2 regions of the Bradyrhizobium sp. Pa8 genome follow, and region 1 is predicted to be linked to the other one. Evidence: predicted binding sites of a transcription regulator. Region 1 holds the regulator's gene; the other holds the start of a gene.
What was found. Region 1 encodes LexA, which represses DNA repair genes until DNA is damaged. Its sites were predicted from a motif close to TGTTCNNNNTGTGTTCNG; they were not measured.

Region 1 (4,209 bases):
GCCGTCTCAGCCGCACCAAGCATCGGCCATTTGGCTGCGGAACGGACGTTCAAAATTCAGGCAGGACAGCGCAAACTTCGTGCGGTGGGAGGCGCAACGGCTCGGTCCGCCCGATGGAGTTTCGCGGGACACGAACGACAACATCTCGCCGGCCTCGGCCGGCGATGGCGATTTTCAATCCCGGCCCGACCTGCCGGCGGGGAATGGCTATGTCAGCCGATCGGCAGGCGGGTGATGGTCGGCCGGCTGTCGGTGATGATCTGCGGCTTGTGCTCGCGCTCGCCGACCGGCTGGGTCACCGGTAGTTGCAGCACGGTCGCGCGCTGGCCTTCGACCAGCTGCGTCACCAGCACGGATTTGCCGTCGGGGAATTCGATCGCATCATGATGGCGATCGGGAATGTGCGGATCGATCTTGCCGAACTTGCCGACGCGCGAATTGACGGTGCGCGTCCAGATCCAGCGATTGTCGTAGCGGACGTTGTCGGCGAAGGCGAGCTCCGTTCCCGGGAGCAGGCAGACCGCGACGGTCGGATCGGCTGCGGAGGCAAAGCCGCGCGTCGAGGTGCCGCGGAAGGTTGTCGTGACGATCGTCTCGCCGACTTCGGCGGGGCGCGACGCGACGGCATGCAGGCTGTAGTCACACATCGGGTGCTCCTCATGCAGGGATAGCGACCCACGTCTCTCAATCGAGGCGCAGGCCTCTATCAGAGTGGAAATGTGAAAGGTTCTGCCCGGTTGTAGGCAAATCTACGGCTCGCCGCCGCAGACCGCAATCACATTATCTTTCCCGAATCCACCAGGAACAAAGCCCGCCCCTGTGCATTCCGGAGGCGCGTGTCAGCGCCCCGCAGGCGCCGACCAGCCGGAATATTGCCAGCCCGGCCGCGACGGTTTGTCGACGGCGTCGCGGGCCTTGCGGGCTTCCTCGCTCACGGCGGTATCCTTGCGGACATGGGGTCGCGATTGCGCGGCCAGGGCTTGTGCGGCCAAGGCTTGCGACGCTGATGCTGCGATCAGCGCCACGGCAACTGTGATCTGAACGATCCGGCGCATGACTGCCCCTCGAACCTGAAGGCCGCGAAGCAGGGCTGCTTCGTGCGGCGTGCCGAGGATGTACCGCTGGAGGAGGGGCCGGATAATCTGCGCGAAACCAGAAAGACTATCCAGCGGAAGCGGACAATCGTCCGCTCCAATCTCGGATCGGCGATGCCGATCGAAAGCGCGCGGGGCGCCAAGTAACCGGTACCGGCGCGTCCGGTATCAGTACTTCCGGTACAGCCCGATCAGCTTGCCCTGGATCTTCACCCGGTTGGGCGGGAGGATGCGGACCTCATAGGCTGCATTGGCGGGCTCGAGCGCGATCGAGGCGCCGCGGCGGCGGAAGCGCTTCAGGGTTGCTTCCTCGTCGTCGATCAGCGCCACCACGATATCGCCGGTGTCGGCGCTCTCGTTGCGCTGGATCAGCGCCATGTCGCCGTCGAGAATGCCGGCCTCGACCATGGAATCGCCGCGCACTTCGAGCGCGTAATGTTCGCCCGAGCCGAGCATGTCAGGCGGTACGCTGATGGTGTGGCTGCGGGTCTGCAAGGCCTCGATCGGCGTACCGGCCGCGATACGACCCATCACGGGCACCGCGACGGGGCGCTCGCCCTCGTCCGCGGACGGGCTGGAGGTCGTGCGGACCTTGCCGAGATTGCCTTCGATGACGCTCGGCGTGAAGCCGCGGCGGCTACCGGCGGCGGCCTGAAGCTCGGGCAGCTTGATCACCTCGATGGCGCGGGCGCGGTTGGGCAGGCGCCGGATGAAGCCACGCTCCTCAAGCGCGGTGATCAGGCGATGGATGCCCGATTTCGAGCGCAGGTCGAGCGCGTCCTTCATCTCGTCGAAGGAGGGCGGCACGCCGCTTTCCTTCAGCCGTTCGCTGATGAACCGCAGGAGCTCGTATTGTTTGCGCGTTAACATCTCGACCAAAATCCCCCGGTTGATGTCGTTCGATTCCGAGACGCTGAATTCAGCAGTAAGCCGCTACATGCTCGAAACAAATCATGAACGGACACTATATGTTCGATACATGTTCCGCAACTGCTTAATTTACCGTGAACGCGACAAAGTTCGCGGAACGCACGCGAACGAAGCGATCAGACGGGCAGCCGCAAGACCTCGCAAGGCGTGCCGGCTTCGGCCTTCGGCGCGAATGGCGCGCGCACGAGAAGTGCCTGTGCCGCAGCGAGATTCGCAAGAAGCGAGGAATCCTGGTGATTGACCGGAAGGGCGAGGAGCGTGCCGTCGTCGCGCAGCTCGAGGCGTGCGCGCAGATAATCCTCGCGCTGGTCGTTGGCGCCGACATCGCGGCCGAGCACTGCGCGTTCGCGGCGGTGATGAATCATCGAACGGCCCGAAAGCGCGCGAATCAACGGCACCATGAACAGGAAGCCGCAAACATAGGATGACACGGGATTGCCGGGCAGGCCGATCACGCGCATCGCGCCGAGCCGCCCGTTCATCATCGGCTTGCCCGGCCGCATCGCGATCTTCCAGAACGCCATCGAGATACCTTCGTCCCTCAGCGCCTGTTGGACCAGATCGTGGTCCCCGACCGACGCGCCGCCGGTCGTGATCAGGATGTCCGCGCCGCTCTCCCGCGCGCGGCCGATGCCGGCCGTGGTGGCCTCCAGCGTGTCGGCGGCAACGCCGAGGTCGATGGTATCGGCGCCCTCGCTGCGGGCGAGCGCGTGCAGGGCGTAGCCGTTCGAATAAACGATCTGGCCGGGACCGGGCGTGGTGCCCGGCATCACCAACTCGTCGCCGGTCGCGAGAATCGCGACCTTCGGGCGTCGTCGGACAGGCAGTTGCGGGTAATTCATGCCGGCGGCGAGCGCGAGGTCGCGCTCGGTGAGCCGGGCTCCCTTGCACAGCAGCACGTCGCCTTCCGAGAAGTCGACGCCGGCGGGGCGGATGTGCCGCCCCGTTACGGCGGCTTCCTTGATGGTGATGCACTTGCCGTCCGCGACCGTATCCTCCTGGATCACGACCGAATCAGCGCCATCGGGAACGACACCGCCGGTGAAGATACGCACGGCCTCGCCGGCGCCGACCGATCCCGCAAACGGGCGGCCCGCCGCGACCTCGCCGATCAGGGTGAGCTGGGAGTCGATCTTCGCCGCATCGACCGCGCGCACCGCATAGCCGTCCATTGCCGACATCGCCTGCGGCGGCTGCGTGCGCCGCGCCGCGACATCGCGCGCCAGCACGCGGTGGAAGGCTGCGTCGAGCGCGATCATCTCTTCAGGCAGCGGCTCTGCGCCCGCCAGCACCGCGGCGAGCGCATCGGATACCGGCATCAGGGCCACGGGTGAAAACTCCTGCTGGGCCCGTTCGGGCAAATCGGCGGCGAGAGTTCTAGCCGAGTGCAGGCGCAGAGGCAAAACAGTGGCCGCGCAGGATGATTTGTCCTGCGTCATCCGCTCTACGATGAAGGGTGAGCATCAAGTCCGCCGCGGCATGATCCAGAAGGCGAGACAGACCGGTACGAGGATGGCCATGGCGAGGACGAGAAAGACGAGAGCCACGGCCAGCATCGGTCAGCCCCCCGGCTGCTTGTACGGACTGACGTCCGGCGCTGCGGGGCCTTGATCCTTGTCAGGCAGCGGGTCCGCCTGGGATTTCAGGTCGGCGGCCTTGCTGATCAGTTTTGCGGAAAGGTCAGAATCCGAGGTGGTTCTGGCGAATTTCATCAGCAGAGAGGCCTGCTTGGTGAGGTAGGTTTTGCCCAACACGACGATTGATCCGATGTAGAATTCCCAACGGACTCATGAGTCCTGAGAGGAGCAATCGTTCCGGGAACTCTGTATAAAAATGCACAAAGGGACTTGGTTCCTCGCCCCCGGGGCAAAATAGTTCCATTCGCGGCTCGTCGGCCCGTCGGCCGTCGGTTTGCCGGCCAGAGATCAGATTCCAAGCGCCCTGAGGGCGTTCCCGACGTCGCGGGGCGACGTCACGTGGACCGTGGTCAGGCCGCGCGACCGCGCTCCTTCGATGTTCTCGGCAAGATCGTCGAAGAACACGATACGGTTCGCCGGCACGCCGATCGCGGCCACGACATGGTCGAAGGCCTCCACATCCGGTTTGCGCAGGCCGATGCTGGACGACAGATACAGCTCGCGGAAATGGCCGAGCAGGCCGGCATATTCCTTCGAGAAGTGGTCGA
Region 2 (4,209 bases), 3.0 Mb from region 1:
CCGCCCGCGGGGCTTTTCACGACAAGCCGCGGCTGCGCCTCGTGCTCGTCGAGCAGGCCGTTGCAGAGCAGGGCAGGCTCGGTCGCCGCGATGTCGAACAGGCCGAACTTGATGCTCGACGAGCCCGAGTTGAGGACGAGGACCGACGCCGTCATCACATCAGCCCGTCTTGCCCGGCCAGACCCAGTCGCGGATCTCAGGCATGTCCTCGCCGTGTTCGCGCACATAGTGCGAATGTTCGATCAGCTTGTCGCGGAACTGCTGTTGCACCTGCGCGGCCCTGGTCGCCAGACCCGGCACCCGCGCGATCGCCTCGATCGCGAGGTGATAGCGGTCGAGCCCGTTGAGCACGACCATGTCGAAGGGCGTCGTCGTGGTGCCTTCCTCGGCAAAGCCGCGCACATGCATTCCGGCATGGTTGGTGCGGTTATAGGTCAGACGGTGGATGAGATAGGGATAGCCGTGATAGGCGAAGATCACGGGCTTGTCTGACGTGAACAGGCTGTCGAAGTCACGGTCGGACAGGCCGTGCGGGTGCTGGTCTTTCGGCTGCAGCGTCATGAGGTCGACGACGTTGACGACGCGGATCTTCAGGTCGGGCAGCGCCTTGCGCAGCAGATCGACGGCGGCGAGCGCTTCCAGCGTCGGTACGTCACCGGCGCAGGCCATCACCACGTCGGGCTCGCCATCCGCATCCTCCGTGCCGGCCCAGGTCCAGATGCCGATGCCGGCATCGCAATGCGTGGCGGCGCTCTGCATCGACAGCCATTGCGGCGCCGGCTGCTTGCCGGCGACGATCACGTTGATGCGGTCATAGGTGCGCAGGCAGTGATCGGCGATCCACAACAGCGTGTTGGCGTCGGGCGGGAAGTAGATGCGGACGATATCGGCCTTCTTGTTGGCGACGAGATCGACGAAGCCGGGATCCTGATGGCTGAAGCCGTTATGGTCCTGCCGCCAGACATGCGAGGTCAGGAGATAGTTCAGCGAGGCGATCGGTCGCCGCCAGGGCAGATGTCGCGTCACCTTCAGCCATTTGGCGTGCTGGTTGAACATGGAATCGACGATGTGGATGAAGGCTTCGTAGCAGGAGAAGAAGCCGTGACGGCCGGTGAGGAGGTAACCTTCGAGCCAGCCCTGGCAGAGATGCTCGCTCAAAACCTCCATCACGCGGCCGTCCTGGGCGAGATGCACGTCGTAAGGCTCCGTCGGCTCCATCCAGACCCGTTCGGTGGCCTCGAACACGGCGTCGAGCCGGTTTGACGCGGTCTCGTCCGGGCCCATGATGCGGAAGTTGCGCGCCTCGGCGTTGAGGCGGATGACGTCGCGCAAAAATTTGCCGAGCTCGCGCGTTGCTTCGCCGGTGACGCTGCCGGGCTGCGGCACGTCCAACGCAAAACTGCGGAAGTCCGGCAGCTTCAGCTCCTTCTTCAATAGGCCCCCATTGGCGTGCGGATTGGCGCCCATGCGGCTGTTACCTTCGGGCGCCAGCGCCTGAAGCTCGGGAATGAGCGCGCCGCTGCCGTCGAACAGCTTCTCGGGCTCGTAGCTGCGCATCCAGTCTTCGAGGATTTTCAAGTGCGCCGGGTTCTCGCGACAGCTCGCAACGGGAACCTGATGCGCGCGCCAAAAGCCCTCGACCTTTTTGCCGTCGACCTCCTTCGGGCCGGTCCAGCCCTTCGGGCTGCGCAGCACGATCATCGGCCAGCGCGGCCGCTCGACGCTTCTGCGACCGTCGCGGGCATGCTGCTGGATCGAGCGGATGCTTGCGAGCGCGACGTCGAGCGCGTCCGCCATGGCCTGGTGCATCAATTTGGGATCGTCGCCCTCGACGAACAGCGGCTCGTGGCCGAACCCGCGGAACAGGTCGCGGATCTCCGCGTCGCGCATCCGTCCGAGCACGGTCGGGTTCGCGATCTTGTAGCCGTTGAGGTGCAGGATCGGCAGCACAGCGCCGTCATGGGCGGGACTGAGGAACTTGTTCGAGTGCCAGGACGCCGCGAGCGGGCCGGTTTCCGCCTCGCCATCGCCGACGACGCAGGCGACGACCAGGTCGGGATTGTCGAATGCGGCGCCATAGGCGTGGACCAGCGCGTAGCCGAGCTCGCCGCCTTCGTGGATCGAGCCCGGCGTTTCCGGCGCCGCGTGGCTCGGAATGCCGCCGGGGAAGGAGAACTGCCTGAAAAGTTTGCGCAATCCGTCCGTATCCCGCGCGACGTCAGGATAGATCTCGCTGTAGCTGCCTTCGAGATAGGTGTTGGCCACCATGCCCGGGCCGCCGTGGCCGGGACCGCAGATGTAGAGCACGCTGACATCGAGCGCGCGGATGACGCGGTTGAGATGGGCGTAAATGAAGTTCAAACCGGGCGTCGTGCCCCAATGGCCGAGCAAGCGCGGCTTGATGTGCTCCGGCCGCAACGGCTCGCGCAGCAGCGGATTGTCGAGCAGATAGATTTGCCCGACGGAGAGGTAGTTCGCGGCGCGCCAATAGCGATCGAGCAGATCGAGGTCGCTGCTCCCTGAGGCCGATTGTCGTTGATTTGTCATGTTCCTGCTGACCTTCACCCGGCGATCGTCACCAACTTTGTTCCGGTGCGATTGATCCCTGTCCGGCATCGAACAGGATCGTCGCGACGGGTGTGTTGCGTGAGGTCAAAGGAACGCGCCCGAAATTTGGACGGCTACTGTGCATGGGGTTGTTTCTCAGTTTTTTGTTTGTGTTCTTGATTTGTTCCTTTGGCGTGCTATCTTGGCTTCATGAGTCCAGCATCCTCTCATGCTCTCAAGCACCCGCCGGTCACGGCGCCCTCCGAGCCGGCGGGTGCGGACTCTGATTTTCCCGAACTGGCGGTCGCCATCGGCAAACAGCGCAGGCGAGGGCGGGGTGCGCAGTCCAATGCCAGCGGCCGCTTCGAGGCCGAGGCCCGCGTCGCCTTCGACGATGGCTGGCAGAGCCTGGAGGAGCTGCCGCCGTTCAAGACCAGCGTCGGCGTCGACACCTCGCGCAAGGTGATCACCCACAACGAGTCCCCCGATATCGGCTTCGACCGCTCGATCAATCCCTATCGCGGCTGCGAGCACGGCTGTGTCTATTGCTTCGCGCGGCCGACGCACGCCTATCTCGGCCTGTCGCCGGGGCTCGACTTCGAGTCAAAGCTGTTTGCCAAGCCCGAGGCGCCTTCGCTGCTCGAGAAAGAGTTGGCCGCGACCGGCTACGAGCCGCGGATGATCGCGATCGGGACCAACACCGATCCGTATCAGCCGATCGAGCGCGAGCACAAAATCATGCGCGGCATTCTCGAAGTGCTGGAGCGCGCCGGCCATCCCGTCGGCATCGTCACCAAGTCGGCGCTGGTCGTGCGCGACATCGACATTCTCGCGCGGATGGCCAAGCGCAACCTCGCCAAGGTCGCGATATCAGTCACCTCGCTCGATCCAAAGCTCGCGCGCACTATGGAGCCGCGCGCGGCGACACCGCCGAAACGGCTGGAGGCGCTGAAGCAGCTCTCGGAGGCCGGCATTCCGACCACTGTGATGGTCGCGCCCGTGATCCCCGCGCTGAACGATTCCGAGATCGAGCGCATCCTTGATGCCGCCGCCCATGCCGGCGTCAAGGAAGCCTCCTATGTGCTGCTGCGGCTGCCGCTGGAGGTGCGCGATCTCTTCCGCGAATGGCTGATGGCCAACTATCCGGACCGTTACCGCCACGTCTTCACCCTGATCCGCGACATGCGCGGCGGCCGCGACTACGACGCGAAATGGGGCGAGCGGATGAAGGGCACCGGACCGATGGCCTGGACCATCGGCCGCCGCTTCGAGATCGCCTGCGACAGGCTTGGGCTGAACAAGCGGCGCTCCAAGCTGACGACGGATCACTTTGCGAGGCCGAAGCGGAACGGCGATCAGCTCAGCCTGTTCTGATCGGGAAACGGAAGAGGCGTAGCATGAGTCAGGAACTTACCGCGCCGGTGCCGCGGCTCACCGTCATCACACTGGGTGTGAGCGACATTCGTGCCAGCATCGCCTTCTATGACGCGCTCGGCTTCTCGCGTCGGCTGAAGGCGACCGGCGAGGCCGTCGCCTTCTACGATACCGGTGGTCCGGTGCTGGCCCTGTTTCACTGGGATAAACTCGCGGCCGACGCCAAGTTGCCGGACAATCCGAGGCCCGCGGCCTTCCGCGGCATGACGCTCGCCTGGAACTGCGCCA

Region 2: the regulator LexA is predicted to act here: its motif matches at 2,719-2,736, upstream of ACKWRH_RS10295 (PA0069 family radical SAM protein).

Annotation. Positions count from the first base shown of each region.
Region 1 covers NZ_CP176767.1:5,217,315-5,221,523, reverse strand. The annotation lists gene ACKWRH_RS24235 (hypothetical protein) at 213-647, opposite strand; gene ACKWRH_RS24230 (hypothetical protein) at 840-1,055, opposite strand; gene lexA (transcriptional repressor LexA) at 1,263-1,964, opposite strand; gene ACKWRH_RS24220 (molybdopterin molybdotransferase MoeA) at 2,141-3,352, opposite strand; gene ACKWRH_RS24215 (hypothetical protein) at 3,584-3,778, opposite strand; gene ACKWRH_RS24210 (HAD family hydrolase) at 3,950-4,209, opposite strand, start outside.
Region 2 covers NZ_CP176767.1:2,260,740-2,264,948, forward strand. The annotation lists gene ACKWRH_RS10285 (acetate/propionate family kinase) at 1-155, opposite strand, end outside; gene ACKWRH_RS10290 (phosphoketolase family protein) at 160-2,547, opposite strand; gene ACKWRH_RS10295 (PA0069 family radical SAM protein) at 2,758-3,921, shown strand; gene ACKWRH_RS10300 (VOC family protein) at 3,945-4,209, shown strand, end outside.